DNA from 3 places in the Rhizobium sp. BR 317 genome. Region 1 is predicted to be linked to each of the others. Evidence: riboswitches for the same ligand, from Rfam matches in the RefSeq annotation. Region 1 holds a riboswitch; each other region holds the start of a gene.
The links. Region 1 has a riboswitch for thiamine pyrophosphate ahead of thiC (phosphomethylpyrimidine synthase ThiC). Riboswitches for the same ligand answer to the same signal wherever they lie in the genome.
Positions count from the first base shown of each region.

Region 2: another riboswitch for thiamine pyrophosphate. It lies ahead of thiD (bifunctional hydroxymethylpyrimidine kinase/phosphomethylpyrimidine kinase); the one in region 1 lies ahead of thiC (phosphomethylpyrimidine synthase ThiC).
Region 3: another riboswitch for thiamine pyrophosphate. It lies ahead of thiB (thiamine ABC transporter substrate binding subunit); the one in region 1 lies ahead of thiC (phosphomethylpyrimidine synthase ThiC).

Region 1 covers NZ_JARWLB010000028.1:33,092-38,421, forward strand. The annotation lists gene thiS (sulfur carrier protein ThiS) at 1-178, opposite strand, end outside; gene thiO (glycine oxidase ThiO) at 169-1,149, opposite strand; gene thiC (phosphomethylpyrimidine synthase ThiC) at 1,151-2,977, opposite strand; TPP riboswitch at 3,070-3,202, opposite strand; gene QD357_RS28770 (UDP-glucuronic acid decarboxylase family protein) at 3,537-4,511, shown strand; gene galE (UDP-glucose 4-epimerase GalE) at 4,508-5,330, shown strand, end outside.
Region 2 covers NZ_JARWLB010000021.1:40,716-48,001, reverse strand. The annotation lists gene QD357_RS25990 (3-keto-5-aminohexanoate cleavage protein) at 1-383, opposite strand, end outside; gene QD357_RS25985 (GlxA family transcriptional regulator) at 482-1,477, shown strand; gene QD357_RS25980 (LysR substrate-binding domain-containing protein) at 1,452-2,327, opposite strand; gene QD357_RS25975 (DMT family transporter) at 2,444-3,352, shown strand; gene thiD (bifunctional hydroxymethylpyrimidine kinase/phosphomethylpyrimidine kinase) at 3,597-4,400, opposite strand; TPP riboswitch at 4,585-4,681, opposite strand; gene QD357_RS25965 (DHA2 family efflux MFS transporter permease subunit) at 4,729-6,204, opposite strand; gene QD357_RS25960 (DUF1127 domain-containing protein) at 6,639-6,785, shown strand.
Region 3 covers NZ_JARWLB010000003.1:231,337-238,622, reverse strand. The annotation lists gene QD357_RS06200 (ABC-F family ATP-binding cassette domain-containing protein) at 1-238, opposite strand, end outside; gene QD357_RS06195 (thiamine diphosphokinase) at 241-894, opposite strand; gene QD357_RS06190 (MarR family winged helix-turn-helix transcriptional regulator) at 967-1,494, opposite strand; gene QD357_RS06185 (MDR family MFS transporter) at 1,708-3,243, shown strand; TPP riboswitch at 3,324-3,440, shown strand; gene thiB (thiamine ABC transporter substrate binding subunit) at 3,490-4,518, shown strand; gene thiP (thiamine/thiamine pyrophosphate ABC transporter permease ThiP) at 4,526-6,172, shown strand; gene QD357_RS06170 (ATP-binding cassette domain-containing protein) at 6,162-6,890, shown strand; gene QD357_RS06165 (M48 family metalloprotease) at 7,235-7,286, shown strand, end outside.

The sequences.
Region 1 (5,330 bases):
TCAGGATCTCGATCCTGTCATTGTCGTTCAGAAGGTGATCATCGCGATCCTCGCGATGGACGAGTTCGCCGTTGACGGCGGTTGCCAGCCACTCGCCCTCATAATCGAGCACGGCCAGAAGCTGCGAAAGTGTGGTTGCGGCAATTGTCTCGGGTTCGCCGTTTATGATCAGGCGCATCGGGGGCTCCTTTGCCTCGTCTGTTCGGAAAAGACCAGATCCGCGGCTTCGACCGCCATGGTGGGTGCCAGCAAAAAACCGTGGCGATAAAGGCCGTTGAGGATGATGACATTGCCCTCCCGCGACACCCGCGGAAGGTTGTCTGGAAAGGCAGGACGGATGCCGGAGCCGGTCTCGACGATGGCGGCATCGGCAAAAGCGGGATGCAGCGCATAGGCAGTGTTCAGCAGTTCCATCAACGAGCGGGCGGTGATCGGCCCTTGGAAATCCGTCTCGATCATCGTTGCGCCGACCATGAACAGGCCTTTGCCGCGTGGCACGATATAGACGGGAAAGCGTGGATGCAGCAGTCGGACAGGACGCGCAAGCGTGACCTCCTCCGTCTGCAGATAGAGCATTTCGCCCCGGACACCCCGCAATTCCCCGTTCTGACCGATGCGGGCGGCGCCCGTGCAATCGACGACTTCGGCGAATTCGCCGTCATCCTCAATTTCATCGGCAAAGGTCACGCCCTTTGCTGAGAGATCGTTCTTCAATGACTGCAACACCTCGCGGGGATTGAGGTGCGCTTCCTGCGGGAAGAACAAGCCATGCCGGAATCGACCCGAAAGAGAGGGTTCGAGGGTGGCGATTTCGTGTTCCTCTACCCAGCGATAGCCGGTCGTGCGGCTGGCAAATCGCTTCAGCTCGTTTTGATCGCGGTTCAGCGCGACGACGAGCGTTCCATTGTGGACGACCTTGCCGGGAACAATTGCTTCCCATCGGTCGACGGAATCGCGGCCATGCTCGAGAACGGCTTCATCGGCACTTTCCCGTTCGCACCAGGGCGCCAGCATGCCGCCGGCGAGCCAGGAGGCGGCTTGGCGGAAATTCCGGCTGGGATCTATGATCCTGACCTCTGCACCGCGCCGAAGCAGTTCATGAGCGACCGTGAGGCCGGCGACGCCGGCCCCTTTGACGAGGACACGCATGTCATTCGGCCGGATGTGCGGCGCCGTCAATCGGCATGTAGAGGTCGCCGCCCTCCCGATATTTTGCCGCCATCGCTTCCAGCCCCTCCTTCTGCGCCTCGGCGCGGATGTCGTGCGAAATCCGCATGGAGCAGAATTTCGGGCCGCACATCGAGCAGAAATGCGCAACCTTGTGGGCCTCCTTCGGCAAGGTTTCGTCATGGAAGCTGCGGGCGGTGTCGGGATCGAGCGACAGGTTGAACTGATCTTCCCAGCGGAATTCGAAGCGGGCACGCGACAGAGCATCGTCACGCACTTGGGCGGCCGGATGACCCTTGGCAAGATCGGCCGCGTGCGCGGCGATCTTGTAGGTGATGACGCCCGTCTTGACGTCGTTGCGGTCTGGCAGGCCGAGATGCTCCTTCGGGGTGACGTAGCAGAGCATGGCCGTGCCGAACCAGCCGATCATCGCCGCGCCGATCCCTGAGGTGATGTGATCGTAGCCCGGCGCGATATCGGTCGTCAGCGGCCCGAGCGTATAGAAGGGCGCCTCGCCACAGACGGCGAGCTGCTTGTCCATGTTCTCCTTGATCTTATGCATCGGAACATGGCCGGGGCCTTCGATCATCACCTGGCAATCTTTCGCCCAGGCGATCTTCGTCAGTTCGCCGAGCGTTTCCAGTTCGGCAAACTGCGCGGCGTCGTTGGCATCAGCGATCGAGCCGGGGCGCAGGCCGTCGCCGAGCGAGAAGGAAACGTCATAGGCGCGGCAGATGTCGCAGATTTCCTCGAAATGCTCGTAGAGGAAGCTCTCGCGGTGATGATGCAGACACCACTTGGCCATGATCGAGCCGCCACGCGAGACGATACCGGTGACGCGATTGACGGTCAGCGGGATGTAATGCAGCCGCACGCCAGCATGGATGGTGAAGTAATCGACGCCCTGTTCGGCCTGCTCGATCAACGTGTCGCGATAGACTTCCCAGGTCAGCTCCTCAGCAATGCCGCCGACCTTTTCCAGCGCCTGATAGAGCGGCACCGTGCCAATCGGCAGCGGCGAATTGCGGATGATCCATTCGCGGATGTTGTGGATATTGCGGCCGGTCGAGAGATCCATGACCGTATCGGCGCCCCAGCGGGCCGCCCAGACCATTTTCTCAACCTCTTCCGCCATCGAAGAGGTGACGGCGGAATTGCCGATATTGGCGTTGATCTTCACCAGGAAGTTCCGGCCGATGATCATCGGCTCGCTTTCCGGATGATTGATATTGGCCGGGATGATCGCCCGACCCGCCGCGACCTCCTGGCGAACGAATTCCGGGGTCACATGATCGGGAATATGGGCACCGAAGCTCTCGCCATCGCGAATCAGGGCTTCGGCCTTGGCCTTGCGGCCGAGATTTTCGCGGATAGCGATGAATTCCATTTCCGGCGTGATGATGCCGGCGCGCGCATAGGCAAGCTGGGTAACGGCCTTGCCGTCCTTGCCTCGCAGCGGCTGGCGCTTAGCCGGAAATTCCGGCGTCAGCCGCTCGCCGCTGACAAAGCCATTGTCTTCGGGACGCACATGGCGACCTTCATAGGCCTCGACGTCGCCGCGCGCGAGTACCCAATCGCGGCGGAGCTGTGACAAGCCCTGCTCGATGCGGATATCAGCCCCTTCGACAGTGTAGGGGCCTGAGGAATCATAGACGACGACCGGCGGCTCGCCCGATGTCGGATGAACGCTGATCTCGCGCATCGGCACACGGATATCGGTGTGAAGGTCTCCGGGGATGTAGATCTTCCGCGACGCCGGCAGCGCGCCGGTGGTGACAGTCGGGGTGAGGTTTTTTGCGGCAATGTTCATGGTTTGAGGCTCCAAGTTGCAGTTGGAGACCCAGTCAATCAGCCGGAATGATGGAAAGACGCCGGCATAGAATCCACGCGGGAATCCGAAGCCTTCGAGCGCTTGCACCGTCCCTACGCCAGTATGAACTGGATCAGGTTCAACGGGTCACTGCGCCCACAATCGGCAAAGCCGTATTGTTCAGCAGTATCTCAGCCCCTTGCCGGGACCCCCCTGGTGAATGTCGCAAAGACTATGTCCGGGGCTCGGCTTGTGTCAACCCTGGAACCACAGCCTCGGCAGACCAAGCCGAATAGGTCCGCTCGCCATCAGACTAAAGTCCTACTCATGGCAAGACTTACGTCCGAAGACGCAATCTTTGGTCCGAACGCCATGGATTTGTACCGACTGCTGCTCCAGTTCCCTCCGGCGAAGAAAGCGGCGGGGTATCCGACCGCTTTTGCGAAGTATGCGGAGAAGGTCGATGAAGATGAACGCCCAAGACAGCATCCTCGCCCCGACGCCTGTCGCGGTTTCAGACGGTAGCCGCGTCACCATGTTGGCTGCGAGATAATCGGCCATGCAGCAAGCAAAGCGAATCCTAGTTACAGGCGGTGCAGGTTTCCTCGGATCATTCCTGTGCGAACGACTTCTTCAGGAAAAACAGGAGGTTATCTGCGTAGATAATTTCTTTACGGGACGTAAGAGCAACGTCTCGCACCTCCTGGACAACAAGTCGTTCGAAATCGTCCGCCATGATATCACCTTTCCCCTCTACGTAGAGGTCGATGAGATTTACAATCTCGCTTGTCCGGCAAGTCCGGTTCACTACCAATACGATCCGGTACAGACGACCAAGACCAGCGTCCACGGTGCGATCAACATGCTGGGCCTCGCCAAACGGGTCGGTGCAAAGATCCTCCAGGCCTCCACGTCCGAAGTCTATGGCGATCCCGAGATCCATCCCCAACAGGAGGATTATTGGGGCCGGGTGAACCCGATTGGCCCGCGCTCCTGTTACGACGAGGGCAAGCGCTGCGCCGAGACCCTGTTCTTCGATTACTGGCGCCAGCACCGGCTCCAGATCAAAGTGGCGCGCATCTTCAACACATACGGTCCAAGAATGAGCCCCGATGACGGCCGTGTCGTTTCCAACTTCATCGTGCAGGCGCTGCAGAACGAGCCGATAACGGTTTACGGCAACGGCCAGCAGACGCGGTCGTTCTGCTACGTCGACGACCTCATAGACGGCCTGGTTCGCCTGATGGGAACAAAGGAAGAGGTCACCGGCCCGATCAACCTTGGCAATCCGGCGGAGTTTACGATGCTGGAGCTTGCCGAACTCGTCATAAAACTGACCGGCAGCCGATCGAAGATTAAATTCCTGCCCTTGCKTGCCGACGATCCCCGTCAACGGCAACCGGACATCGGCGTTGCCATGCGTGAACTCGGCTGGAAGCCGAAGCTCCAGTTGCGAGACGGGCTTGCCAAAACGATCGCCTATTTTGACGAGCTGCTTTCGTCGGACGATTCGCACGCGGTCGCTGCTGAATGACGACCGTCCTCGTCACAGGCGGAGCCGGGTATATCGGATCGCATTGCTGCAAGGCGTTCGCGGAGGCCGGTTGGTCGATCGTCACCTACGACAATCTCTCCCGCGGCTGGCGTGACGCTGTAAAATGGGGGCCTCTGGTCGAGGGTGACATTGCCGACGCCGAGACTCTCGCGGCAGCGCTGCGCCAGTATCGCCCTGACGTCGTGGCCCATTTCGCCGCCTACGCCTATGTCGGCGAATCCGTTGAATTTCCGGAACTCTACTACCGGAACAACACATTCGGGACGTTGGTGCTCATCGAGGAAATGCTGAAAGCCGGGGTCAACCGGCTGATCTTTTCAAGTACTTGCGCTTCCTACGGCATTCCGGTGCGAACCCCGATCGACGAGACCCATCCGCAGTGGCCGATCAATCCCTATGGGTGGTCGAAATTCATGATCGAACGGATGGTGGAAGATTTCTCCCGTGCTCGCGGCCTCAATGCAGTGATGCTGCGATATTTCAATGCCGCCGGATGCGACCCTGATGGCGAAATCGGCGAACGGCACGAACCCGAGACGCATGTCGTTCCACTTGCCATAGAGGCGGCGATCAAGCCGGGCCGGGTCTTTACCATCAACGGCACCGATTTCGATACGCGAGACGGCACCGCCGTCCGCGACTACATCCACGTCACCGATCTGGCGCGTGCGCATGTCCTTGGCGGTGAGAAGCTATTGCGGGATCGAGGGGTGCATGTCTACAACCTCGGCACGGGCAACGGAACGACCGTGAAGGAACTCGCCGACGCCGTCGGCCGCGTCTCCGGAAATACACTTC
Region 2 (7,286 bases), on a different contig from region 1:
GGCAGGCATTCGGCGACATGGCTGACGCGTTCCGTCGCACCGGCCATGTCGGTACCCCGGACGTTCAGGGGCAGGGGGCTTTCAACATCACCGAAGATCAGGTCGCCGCCCATGCCGGCGGTCAGGTTCAACACGACATCGACATCGGCGGAACGGATACGGTCCGTGACCTCCTTGTAGAGATCGTTGCGGCGGCTGGCAGCGCCGGTTTCCGGATCGCGGACATGGCAGTGGACCACTGCCGCCCCAGCCTTGGCGGCGTCGATCGCGGATTCCGCGATCTGCTTGGGAGTGATCGGAACATGGCTGGATTTCGAGACCGTATCGCCGGAGCCGGTGACGGCGCAGGTGATGAAAACATCGCGGTTCATCGCAAGAGGCATTTTCGTTCTCCCTCGTATTGAGGACATTACGAGGCAAGCGGCGCCTTCATGCTTTGCATTATCGGAAACAAACGATACATTATCGGAAATACCGGAGAATGCCTGTGCTCACCTCGTCCAACACGCCGCTCGATATCGATCTGCTGGTGCTTCCGGAAACGAACCTGATCCTGATCGCGTCGGTGATCGAACCCTTGCGCGGGGCCAATCGCATTTCCGGTGCGGAGATCTATCGCTGGCGCTTGTTTACGCCTGACGGTTCGCCCGTCGAAACGACGAGCCACGTCCCGGTTCCCGCGTCCGGCGGCTTCAAGCCGACCGACTCCGCTCCGCTCTTCGTGCTCGCGAGCTACAATTGGCGGCGCAGCGCGACGCAGGCGCTGAAAATGCAGATATCCCAGGCGGCGCGCTATCGTTCGATGATGGCTGGCATCGAATCCGGCAGTTGGCTGCTGGCGGAAGCAAGCCTCCTCGACAATGTATCGGCGGCTGTCCATTGGGAGGATTTCGACGATTTCGCGCTGGCCTATCCGCAGGTGCGTGCCGTCAAGGACCGTTTCGTGATCGACGGCAAGCGCATTACCACCGCCGGCTCATTGCCGACCGTCGACCTGATGCTGGAGATCATCCGGCGCCGACAGGGCTATTCGCTCGCACTCGAAGTCAGCCGGCTTTTCATCTACGAGCCAGCCAATACGCAGAGCGCAGCAGAACTTTCGCCGTCGACCGCCGGCTTGCGTATGCGCGATCCGCGCGTCGCACAGGCCGTGCGGCTGATGGAGGAAAATATCGAGCAACCGCTGATCCTGGCGCGCCTTGCACGACGCGTCGGCCTCAGTGCCCGTCATCTCCAGGGGCTCTTTCAGGAAAGTATCGGCGCGCCTCCGCATGTGCACTACCTGGCTCTCCGGCTCAACGCCGCGCGACGCAAGGTGATCGAGACGAAGGAGTCCTTCGCAGAGATCGCTGCGGCAACAGGTTTCAACTCGGCCTCGGCCTTTTCCCGCAGCTATCGCGCCAGCTTCTCGGAAAGTCCCTCGGGCACGCGGCGGCGCTTGCGCGGGCGCTCTACGGCTGCAGCGGAGCCGACATAGGCTGAAAGGCTTCGCGCACCATCTCCGCGAGCTCCTGGATCGCCTCGCTGGAATGATAGGGATTGCGGCGAAGCACGACGCGCGAGGAATCGACCGGCGGAAAGCCGTCGTCGCTCGTCAGCTCCCGGCAACTGTGCGGAATGTTGCTGCGGGACAATGTGGTGACGGCGAGGCCGGCGGAGACGGCGTTTTTCAGGCCGGAGCTGGTATCGGCAATGAAGGCAATGCGATAGGGCCGCGCCTGCTGCTCCAGGGATCGCAGGGCAAAGTCGCGCGCCCAGGTCGAGTTGCGGTATGTCGCGATGGGCAGCGGTGTCGCGTCATGCAGGCGATGCACCAACGATGTCACCCAGACGGTCGGATCGATGCAAAGCACCTCTCCCGTGGTCTGCTTGCTCCAGTCGAAGACCACGGCAAGATCGAGTTCGTCCTTCTCCAGGGCGGCAAGATTGCGAGCGGTGTAATCGCAAGAAACGGTCACTTCGACGGCAGGGTGCCGGACAGCGAAGGCGGCCAGCGCCGCCGGCAGGACGGTCTGGCTGTATTCTTCCGGAATTCCGATCCGGACAGGTCCGTTCAACGGCTTGGTGCGGATGGTCGCAGCAGCCTCATTCAACAGATCGACGATCCGTCGAGCATAGGGAAGCAACTGATTTCCGGAGCGGGTCAGCACGACCCCACGGGCGCTTCTTTCGAACAGCGCCCCGCCGACAATTTCCTCCAGGCGCTTGATCTGGGCGCTGACGGCCGATTGGGTGCGGCCGATGCGTTGCGCGGCAACGGAAAAATTCAACGTCTCGCTAATGACGAGGAACGTCCGGAGCAGATCGCTTTCGATGGGTTCGCGCATGGGCAAGCCACAAAAATTTCCGATGGCACATATCTCTACTATTCGTTTGTCTGATGTCAAATATCGGCGCACACAAGTGTAATCCGTCCAGGTGCTTCGTTCCCGAGATACCGCACATGACCATTCAGACCCCGGCTCGATCCTTCGCCGCCAATGAATACGAAAAGGGCGTCGCTCTCGTCGTTGCGGCAACGCTCGCCTGGAGCGCCAGCGGCGTCTATACGCGGCTGCTGACGACGGATATCTGGACGGCGATCGCCTGGCGCTCCCTGTTCGGCGGATTGTTCCTGCTGATCCCGAGCTTCTTTCTCGAAGGCGGCTTTTCGCGTCGCCAGTGGAGCTCGATCTTTCACCCGTCTGGGCTTGCGATGATCGCCTGCCAGACCTTCAGCCAGGCCTGCTTCATCGGCGCGCTCTATAGGACCACGGTTGCGAACGTGACTATGATCTATGCCACAGCGCCCTTTATCGCCGCCTTGCTCGGCTGGGCGATCCTGAAGGAGCGTGTGCCGAGGCGAACCCTTGTTGCCGGCGGGATCTGTTTGGTCGGCGTGGCGATCATCGTCGCTGCCTCGATCGGCGGCGGCACGGGCCTCGGCGATCTCTTGGCGCTCGGCATGACGGCTTCGTTCGCCCTGATCATCATCATTCCGCGCATCGATCGCAGCGCACCGAGCCTGCCGCCAACCATCGTCAGCGCCTTCCTGACGCTCGTTATCTTCGCGCCGTTCAGCTCAGTTGGGTCGCTCGATCTGCACAATTGGCTGGTGCTTGCCGCCTTCGGGGCAACCAATTTCTCCTTTGCCCTCGTCCTGTTTCTTGCCGGCGCGAAGCGCATGCCGCCCGCGGAAGCGGCTCTTATCGGCACCATGGAAATCGTGCTGACTCCTTTCTGGGTTTGGCTGTTCTTTTCCGAAAGGCCGCCGCTTGCGACGTTTTTCGGCGGCGCCATCATCCTTGCGACGGTCCTCTGGCACACGTTCATCGACCTCAGGCATAGCCGGCGCAGGCACGAGCCGAGCTAGAGCAAGCTACCCATAAAGCCCATATTGTAACGAAGATATTCGCCTATAGGCTGCATGTTATTCAGCTATCGTTCATTTAGTGGAAGGCAAATAAACAATCGCCGCAACGCCTTGCGGTTGATTGAGGCTCGGTCACCGATACAGCTGCACGAGGCAGGTGGCCGGGCCTCTCAGGTCTCCCGGGGAAGGCGTTGCCAGCGAAGCAGATAGGCCGACTATGGATCTGTCCGCTCCCGTTCCGCACTTATGCTGACCAAAGCGCGTAGAAGTGCTGGACCGGTCCGTGACCGGTTCCGACCGACAGCGTTTCGGCCGCCGCAACCGCGCCTGCGAGATACTCTTTGGCTGCGGCGACGGCTTTCGGTAGCGTCGAGCCCTTGGCAATCTCCGCCGCCAACGCGCTGGAAAGTGTGCAGCCGGTTCCATGCGTATTTCTGGTCGGTACACGGCCGGCCTCGAACCAGGTCAGGCCCTCCGGGCTTGCGAGCACGTCCGGGCTTTCATCGCCGGCGAGATGCCCGCCTTTGACCAGAACGGCCCGCGCGCCGAGCCTTACAAGGGCTTCCGCCTGCCGGGCCATTGTCTCGCGATTTTCGGCCTCCGGTTCATGCAGAAGTGCGGCAGCTTCCGGCAGATTGGGCGTCAGCAGCGTGGCCAATGGAAGAAGTCGCTCGGTCAGGATATCGACGGCATCCGCGGCAAGCAATGCAGTTCCGCCTTTGGCGATCATGACTGGGTCGAGCACGATCGGAACGCCTTCATGGGGAGTGAGCGCATCGGCAACCGCTTCGGCGATTGCGGCATTGGCAATCATGCCGATCTTGACGGCATCGAGGCGCACATCGGCAAATATGGCTCTGATCTGTTCGGCCACGAACTCCGCAGGAACAGGGTGGACGCCGGAAACGCCCTGCGTGTTCTGGGCCGTCAACGCGGTCAGCGCTGCCATGCCGTAGACGCCACGGGCAGAAAATGCCTTCAGGTCGGCCTGAATGCCGGCGCCGCCGGAAGGGTCGGAGCCGGCGATGGAGAGGACATTTCGGATCATGGGCGTGCCTTTCTGCTCCAGCCGATGGACAGTGCACCGGAGATCGCGGCGAAGTTGGTGATGCATCGCACCAGCGGAGGGTTTGGCCGCGTGGTCGTTAGCAGCGAGCCGGCAATGGTGTTGTTTTTGCATATCGCGCCTTTCGGGCGGGGTGAGACGCGAAGGGATGACGGTAAGAGCACGCCGAGATCCCCGAGCGACTTCCTCCGCCAGCATTATCTGGTTCAGGTTCAAAGGGTACTTCTCAGCCCATCATGCGACGGGCGCCCCTGTCTCTCATCGCCATCTTTCTCGCAGAGAACGGCCACCCTGTCATCAGCTAATCGTTCTAGTGGTGGTGCCCCATATCCGGCCCGTGTTCCTGCTTCCTGATAAACAACGCCGCTACGATCGCTCCCAGTGAGATGACCATCCCGCAGAGAAAGGCGGCCTTGATCCCGCCGGTCGTTGCGGCAAGCGCACTGGCGCCGGCGGCGGAAAGACTGGTGGCTCGCAAGGTCATGATCGCGACGAACAGGGCGGTGCCGGCCGCGCCGGCGACCTGTTGGGTGGTGCCGAGCATGGCGCTGCCGTGCGAATAGAGGTTTGGCGGCAGCGATCCCAGGCTGACGGTGAACAGCGGCGTGAACATTAGTGCGAGACCGATGCTCAGCACCATATGGGCAATCAGCAGCATCCAGAACGGCGTATCCTGCTGTATGAAGACCAGCCCGCCCATTACGGTGCTGAGGATGATCGCTCCTGGAATGATCAGCGGCGCCGGACCGTATTTGTCGAAGAGACGCCCGACCGTCGGCGCGCAAAGGCCCATGATCAGCCCGCCGGGCAGCAACAGCAGCCCGGTTTGCAGGGTCGACAATCCCAGCACGTTTTGGAGATAGATCGGCAGCAAGATGAAGACGCCGAACATCGACATCATCAATATGGCCATCATGGCCGCGGCGATCGTGAATGTCTTTGTGGTCAAGGTGCGCAGATCGAGCAGCGCTCTCTCCTGTTTTTGCAATTGCAACTGCCGCACGATGAAAACCGCGATGACGACGGCGCCGGTCAAAAGCGGAATCCATGGCGATACCGCCGGCGTATGAAGCGCTGCTTCGCCCAATCCGCTAAGGCCGTAGACGAAACCGCCGAAGCCGATGGCGGAGAGGAAGATCGAAAGAATATCGATCGGCGCCGTGGTTGGAACCGTCACGTTCTTGATCCGCGAGGCGCCGAGCGCCAATGCAGACAGGGCGATCGGCAACACCAGGAGGAACAGCCAGCGCCATTCCAGCGCGGAAAGAATGAGGCCGGAAATGGTTGGCCCGATGGCCGGAGCCACCGATATGACGACCGAAATATTGCCCATGGTCCTGCCGCGCGATTCCGGCGGCACCAAGGTCATCACCGTCGTCATCAGCAGCGGCATCATGATTGCTGTGCCCGAGGCCTGCACGATGCGGCCAATGACAATGACGGCAAACCCCGGCGCCAGCGCCGATATCAGCGTGCCAGCGCTGAACAGCGACATGGCGAGAATGAAGACCGGTCGCGTGTTGAGCCGTTGCAGCAGGTATCCGGTGACCGGGATGACGACGGCCATGGTCAGCATGAAGGCCGTGGTCAACCACTGAGCGGCACTTGCGGTAATATCGAGATCGGCCATCAGATGCGGCAGCGCCACACCCATAATGGTCTCGTTGAGAATGACGACAAAAGCCGACACCAATAGCAGGGCTATGACGAGTTTGTTACGGGCACCATGGTCTTCCACGGTTGGGACATCCTGTTCCGCATCGGCAAAAGTCTCGCTGTCGGTCATAATCGTGCTGCCTTGGGTCGAATTTGGACGGAACAATTGATATTGCCCGGGACGGCAAATCGCTTGGCTTTTTCATATGACGAGCGGCTGCGTGAGATTACGACACGGGCAGCGAATTATTTTCGCGCTGGCGACTGGCAGAACGATCTGCGCAGTTGCAATTCTCCAGTTCGCTCACGCCCAAGAATGGCAATGTGTTGACGAAGGTCAACCCCAAAGACGTTTCGAAGGGATCGGCAGTTGGCTGTCTGAGATTTCACGCTGCGCCCGAAAGGTTAAGATCCCGCTGAATAACCCATGCGCTACCTGCATGGGTGCAGTGATACCTTGGCGCTGCAATATCAGAAGGTCCCGTATTATATACAAGCCATCGAAGCGAAGGGAGCGCCACGGACGGCAGCTCAGCTTCGAATGCCCAAGGAAAGGGGATCATTATGAACGTAGCACGCTCTTTCAACAACTGGCGCAAGTATCGTCAAACGGTCGCCGAACTGGGCCGTATGTCCACGCGCGAACTGAATGACCTTGGCATCGGCCGCGGCGACATTCATAACATCGCTCGCGGAGCGGTCGTTCGCTAACGGCTCACAACGCCATCCATACTTCGACATTTCGACAGCGCCTGCTTCCTCCCGAGCGGGCGCTTTTGTTTTGCGCTTTTCGCAAGCGGCTCCCACCCTTCCAATGAAGGCCGGTCCCGATAGAGCTTCCAGCTTTTCGCATAACGCATGCCTGCCCTGCAAAGAAATGCCTATGAACTGAGCAAATAAAAAGTATGATGTATTTATCGAAGCGATGCACCTCCTCCCGCATCCTTCGAAATGCAGATGACCTACTCCTCCTCCCAAGGTCGTCTGCGGGAACAGTAGCACTCCTCCTCCCAGCTACTGTTCGGTTCTTTACGAAAGCCTGCCGCACCTCCTCCCGCGGCAGGCTTTTTCGTTTAGGACTCAAGCAGGCCAGATGAGCCGGGCTGATCGATTCTCGCTTCATTCATGACGTCTGCGAATTTCCTGCCGGTCGAGAGACGGCGCTACACGCGCCGGACGACCCATTTGTTGGGAAAATCTCGAACAATTGTC
Region 3 (7,286 bases), on a different contig from region 1:
CGAAATCCGGCGCCTGCTCGAGATAGCGCACCGTTGACGACGGATGGCGGAACACGTCGCCGGACTGGGCCTCGACGAGGCCGGCAGCGATCTTGAGAAGGGTCGACTTGCCAGAACCGTTGCGGCCGACAAGGCAGATCTTATCGCCCGGCTCCACCTGCAGCCCGGCGCCGGCCAAGAGCGGCGCGCCGCCGAAGCTCAGGAAGATATCATCGAGTTTCAGGATAGGAGGGGCCAAGATCAGACTCCGCTGAGATCATAAGGGCGGGCAAGCACGATCGCCCTGCCGCTGCCGAGCGAAAGGCGCACAGGGCCTTCCGCCACATTGGAAATAGTACGCGATGCGCCGAAAGGCAGATGGAAATCGCGCAGGGGATAGCGAGCGTTGTGAATGAAGAGACCCGTCAGATCGCTGAAGCCAAGGACGGAAAACAGCGAGCCGGCCGGCAGCGCCAGTTCCAGTTCACCCGGCAGCAGCGGCAGGGCCTCTTCGTCGCCTGAGGTCAGCAGCACGTCGAAACCTTTTTCGGCAAGCTGAACGCCATAGAGCATATGCTGGATCGCATGGTCCGAACGTTCCCCGCCCATCGCGCCAGCAAGGATCAGCCGCGTCGCTCCACGGTCGATCGCTTCCGATATAGCGATCTCGCCGTCGGTCGCCGCCTTTGCCGCCGGATAGGGCTGCTTGGGCACATTTGGGAACGCGCCCCGCAGGTCCGCCGGCGTCGAGTCAAAATCGCCGACCCAGAGCTCGGGCGTCGCATTGAGCGCCACGGCATGGCGCATGCCGCCATCCGCCGCGATGAACCGGCTACCGGCGACCGCGGCGCGCAGCCGGTCCGTCAGACGAAGCTCGCCGCCGAGAAGGATGGTGAAGGTGGTGGATTGGCTCATGTGCCAAGCCCATAGCGCAAAGACGCGTCACTAGGGAAGAGCGCTGTTGGCAAGAACGGCAGCGTCGGCCGCTCAGCCGTCCGTTTCCTTGATGCGCGCCTGGAAAACCCGCTCATAACCGCCGACGAACCGATCGAACAGCAGCGAGAAAGCCTCGACATCCTCCGTCGACCAGTCGGCGATAATGCTCTCGATGACCGAAAACTTCTGCGCCTGGATCTCGGCAAGCAACCTTTGCCCAAGCGCGGTCAGTACGACGACAATGCGCCGCGCATCGGCCTGCGAGGCCTTGCGGCGCAGCACCCCGCGGGTGACCATCTCGGCGACGATGCGGCTTGCCCGCGATGGATCGATGCGCAGGATGTCGGCGATCGTTCCGACCGTGACTTCGCCGGCCTCTTCCGCGCGCCTCACGGCATCGATGACGTCGAGATGCGAAAGCTCCAGACCCGGCGCGACGTTCTGGATGGCAAGCCGGCCGATCATGCGGCGGCCGGTCATCAGGCGCATGCGCGTCATTACCTGCCCGATGCGCAGCAGGTTTTCGTCTTCGGGCAGCGGCGAGGCTTCAACTTCTCGTGTGTTCGTTGCTGTTGTCATCATTCCAACATATCAGAGACGGACAGGAATTAAAATATGCAGACAGCATTCACTTGCCATTGACAATTATATGCTGATAGCACATATGTTGCTCCGGAACGTCCGCTTTCGAAGACCTGCCCGAAAACGCCACGTTCCGCATTCAGGAACCGGGGCGTTCCCATGCGTTCGATCGAATGCATAGCGTTTCGGCAAGCTCGGATTTCTCGTCCCATGGATATGCAAGTCACGCACGCGCCACTCGTGGCGGATCATCGCCGCCGGCTGATTCTCTTCCTTTTCCTGATGACCGCCATGTTCATGGCAACCCTCGACAACCAGATCGTCTCGACGGCGCTGCCGACCATTGTCGGCGAATTCGGGCATTTGGAACGCTTCGGCTGGATCGGCTCGGCCTATCTGCTCGCCCTTTCCGCCTCGATGCCCGTCTACGGCAAGCTCGGCGACCTCTTCGGCCGCAAATATGTGATGATGACCGCAATCGCGATCTTCACCGTCGGCTCGGCCGTTTGCGGCCTTGCGGTATCGATGAACACGCTGATCGCCGCCCGCGTGCTGCAGGGCCTTGGCGGCGGCGGCATTCTGGTGTCGATCTTCGCCGTCAACGCCGATCTCTTCGAGCCGCGCGAACGCGCCCGTTATCAAAGCTATTCCAGCCTGGTGCTGATGGCCTCCGGCGCCATCGGCCCGGTTCTCGGCGGCACGATGAGCGACCTCTTCGGCTGGCGCTCGATCTTCCTCGTCAACGTGCCGATCGGCTTTATCGTTCTGACCGGCCTCGCCCTCATGCTGCCGTATCGCAAACCGGCCCGCAAACCGAAGATTGATTACGCCGGCGCACTCCTCCTTGCGCTAACCACCACCAGCATCGTGCTTGCCGCCGACGGCACCGAGCTTTTCGGATCGCTGCTTTCGCCGCAATGCCTTGGGATCATCGCCTTCGGCGCGTTTTGCGCATTGGCCTGGGTCTTCGTCGAACGCCGCGCGCCGGAGCCGATCGTACCCATGACGCTGTTCCGCAACCCGACCTTCGGCCTGCTGCTGATCATCTCGGTCACCAGCGGTGCAGTCGCGATCGGCATGGTCAACTACTTCGCGCTCTTCCTGCAGACGACAACCGGCTTGTCACCCTCCATGGCCGGTCTTCTGTTCATCCTGTTGACCGGAGGCATCGTATGCGGTTCGCTTTCGGCCGGCCGGCTGATCTCGGCCAGGGGCCGCTACAAGCCCTTCGCCATCGCCAGCGCCGCCTGCAGCACCATCGCCTTCGCCACGCTGGCGCAGGTCCATGCCGGCACGCCGATCGTCTTCATCGGCGCCCTGATGCTGCTGCACGGCATCGGCATCGGCCTGGCACAGCAGGTCCCGGTCATCGGCGTGCAGAATGCCGCCGCAAGGGGTGACGTCGGTGCCGCCACCGGCGCCGTGACGCTCTCGCGCATGGGTGGCGCCTCGATCGCCATTTCCATCTACGGCGCCATCATCGCCGCCAAGCTCAGCAATATCGGCCTCTCCATTCCGGGCGTCGCCAACATCGAGGAACTGACGCCGAAGATGATGGCGGCCCTGCCGGAGGCCACGCGCGAAAGCGTTGCCAATGCCTATGCAAGCGCCTTCAGTCCGCTGTTCATGACGGCCGCCGCCATATGCTTCCTCGGCCTGCTGACGGCGATCATATTGAAGAACGTGCAATTGCCCAGTGCCGCCAAGAAGCTCGACAGCCAGGCAGCCGCCCACGCTGCCGAGTAAAAACGCGGTCCTGCAATCGACAAGGGAATCATCCTCTTTTTATCCCCTTGTCATCCCTTCGTCACAGGACTAAACCTGCCAACGCTCTAACGGGGTGCCTTATGTCTTCGAAGACATCTGGCTGAGAGGCTTTCACCGGCCAACCCGCGGAACCTGATCCGGCTAACACCGGCGGAGGGATTAGACGCGTGACAAAATCATAGCGCCCTTTTCCCGTTCAAGACAAACCAACGAGGAGGCGCTGTCATGCCCAACCGATCGCTGCTATCACTGTTTACCGGCTTGGCTCTCGCCGCCGGCGCAACGCTTTTTGCCGCCCAAGGCGCCGAAGCCGCAGACAAGACGCTCACCATCTACACCTATGAAAGCTTCACCGCCGACTGGGGTCCGGGCGCCAAGGTCAAGGCCGCCTTCGAGAAGACCTGCGGTTGCACAGTCAATTACGTCAGCGTCACCGACGGCGTGGCACTGCTTTCCCGGCTGAAGCTGGAAGGCACCGGCACCAAAGCCGACGTCGTTCTCGGCCTCGACACCAACCTCGTCGACGAAGCCAAGGACACCGGCCTGTTCGATGCCAGCGGCATAGACACATCGGGCCTCAAGGTTCCCGGCGATTTCAAGGACGACGTCTTCGTGCCCTATGATTACGGCCATTTCGCCGTCGTCTACGATACGCAGGCGATCAAGAACCCGCCGAAGAGCCTGAAGGATCTGGTCGAAGGCGATCCGTCGCAGAAGATCGTCATCGAAGATCCCCGCACCTCGACGCCGGGCCTCGGCCTGTTACTCTGGGTGAAGTCGGTCTATGGCGACAAGGCAGCCGATGCCTGGACGAAGCTCAAGGGCCGCATCCTGACCGTGACGCCCGGCTGGTCGGAAGCCTACGACCTGTTCACCAAGGGCGAAGCGCCGATGGTGCTCTCCTATACGACATCGCCGGCCTATCACATGATCACGGACAAGACCGACCGCTATCAGGCGGCCGCCTTCTCCGAGGGTCATTACATCCAGATCGAAGTCGCCGGCCTAATCAAGTCGTCGCCGAACAAGGAGCTTGCCCGCGACTTCCTGAAGTTCATGATCTCGCCTGGCTTCCAGGACACCATTCCGACCAATAACTGGATGATGCCGGCCGCGGCCACATCCGAGCCGCTGCCGGATGCATTCAGCAAGCTGGTCGTCCCATCGAAGACCTTCCTGATGAGCCCTGACGTGGTCGAGAAGAACCGCAAGGCCTGGGTCGACGAATGGCTGGCCGCCACCAGCACCAATTAACGGTGAGATGTTGCTGACGGCACCCGAGAAAAGACATGCCATTGCCGGCGGGGCGTTCAGTCTTGCCGGCATCGTGTTTTTCATCAGCCTTGCCATCGCCACCCTGCTTACCGCCGGCATCGAAACCGCCGGCGGCGGCAATCCGCTCGCCGATCCCTACCTTCTGCGCGTGCTGCGCTTCACCCTGCTGCAGGCGACGCTATCCACCCTTCTTTCCGTTGTTCTCGCAATTCCCGTGGCTCGCGCGTTGGCGCGGCAACCGCGTTTTCTCGGCCGACTCTGGCTGATCCGCCTGATGGCTGTCCCCATGGGCCTACCGGTGCTGATCGGTGCGCTCGGGCTGCTCGGCATATGGGGCCGCCAGGGCCTTCTAAACCAGGCGCTGACGGGGCTCGGCCTGGCGCAGCCGGTGAGCATCTACGGGCTGATGGGCATCCTGCTCGCGCACGTCTTCTTTAATCTGCCGCTGGCCGCCCGCCTGATGCTTGCCGGGCTGGAGCGCGTGCCGGCGGAATATTGGCTGATGGCCGGCGGGCTCGGCATGCGTCCGGCCTCCGTCTTTCGTTTCATCGAATGGCCAATACTGCGCGGCCTCATTCCCGGTATCGCCGGTCTGATCTTCATGCTCTGTGCCACCAGTTTCACGCTGGTGCTGATCCTTGGTGGCGGCCCAGCCGCGACCACGCTCGAAGTGGCGATCTATCAGGCGCTTCGCTTCGATTTCGACCCCGGTCGCGCCGTAGCTCTGTCCCTGCTGCAGATCGTGGTGACCGCCGCCATTCTCGGCGCAATGGCCCTGCTTCCGGCACCCGACGATCACGGGCTGACGTCCGGCCGCGCCGTACGGCGCATCGACGGAACATTGCCCATCGCCAAACTGGTCGATAGCCTGCTGCTCCTGCTCACCACCCTGTTCATCGGCCTGCCGCTCGGTTCAGTAGTCGTCACCGGCCTGAAGGCAGATCTTCTCAGGCTTGTCGGCCAGACGATCTTCCTGCAGGCGACCTTGACCAGCCTCGCAATCGCTTTTGCTGCCGGCATTCTGGCGGTCCTCGCCTCCTTCACCATTATCCGCGCCCGCGCAGCCATATCGGCCGAACGCCGGAAAGCGCCGAGCCTGCGCGGCTTGGCCGTTGCCTTGAGCGGCACATCCTCCCTCGTCTTGCTGGTGCCGCCGATCGTCCTGGCGACCGGATGGTTCCTGGCGCTCAGGCTGGTTGACGATCCCGCCCGCTTCGCGGCGCTGCTGATCGTCGTCATCAACGCCCTTATGGCGCTTCCCTTTGTCATCCGCGTCATCGAACCGGCCCATGCCGTCCATCGCCGCCGCACCGAACGGCTCGCCGCAAGCCTCGGCCTTCATGGCCTCGCGCGGTTACGGCTGGTCGACTGGCCGGGCCTGCGCAAACCGCTTTTCACGGCGCTCTCCTTCGCCATGGCACTGTCGCTCGGCGATCTCGGCGCCATCGCTCTTTTCGGCTCCGATAGCCTGATGACCCTGCCCTGGCTGGTCTACAGCAAGCTCGGCAGCTATCGCACCAACGATGCAGACGGACTTGCTTTCATTCTGGGGCTGATATGTCTTCTCCTGACCATCGCCGGCACGGCCGGTCAAGGCAAGCATGAGGACGAAGGCAGGCGGAATGACCGATAATCAAGGCATGGCGGCACGAGGCCTCGCGATGACCGGCGTCGAATTGCGGCTCGGCACGCATGATTTCCGCTTTGATTGCGAACTGCCACAGGCGCGGATTATCGCCATCACCGGCCCGTCCGGATCGGGCAAATCCACCTTCCTCAATCTGCTCGCCGGCTTCGAGACGCCGGACCGTGGCCGCATCATGCTTGCCGGACAGGAGGTGACCAAGCTGCATCCTTCAGCACGGCCGGTCTCCCTGGTTTTCCAGGATAACAACCTCTTTGCCCATCTCGATCTCTTCACCAATGTCGGGCTTGGCATCAGCCCATCGCTAAGACTCTCGGCAGACGATCGGCAAAGGATTTCTGAGGCCCTGGCCCGCGTCGGGCTTGCCGGCTTTGACAGACGCATGCCCGGCACCCTCTCCGGCGGCGAGCGCCAACGCGCCGCCTTCGCCCGGGCGCTGGTGCGGGATAGGCCGATCCTGCTGCTCGATGAACCCTTCGCCGCGCTCGATCCGGGCCTGCGCTCCGGCATGGCCGAGCTTTTGTCCACGCTTCACCGCGAGACCGGCAATACGGTGCTGATCGTCTCGCACGACCCAGCCGAAGTTCGCCGTCTCGCCGACCATGCCGTCTTCATCGATGGCGGAACCATTCGGCTTTCAGCTCCCATCGAACGTTTCCTGACACAGGAAGGCATTCCGGCACTGACCACATTTTTGCAGCATTGAATGCGATGCAGCAATTTTGCTGCCGGTTTTGCCTTAATTTCGTCGTGGCGAGCGGCTGAAAGCGTGGCATATGCTTGCCAAAATACAACGCTGCCACATTTTAAACGGAGTCTCGCTATGCAACTGCTGCCGAAATCGGCTACAGCAAAGGGCAGAGACCATCCGGATGAACTCAGGTTTGATCGGGATGGATGCAACCTTTGACGAAACCCGGCGATGATCGGCCTAGCCATGATCAACCGAGTTCGGTGTTCGGCCGGCATGGCAGCGAGATGAGTGGGATACAGGCACTGAAGCAGAGCGAGTACGCAGGACGAAGGATCAGCGTGACAGTTGCGGCCCTTATGCGCCGCTTCGCCCCCGTCCTCATTGCCGCAACGGTGCTCAACGGCTGTC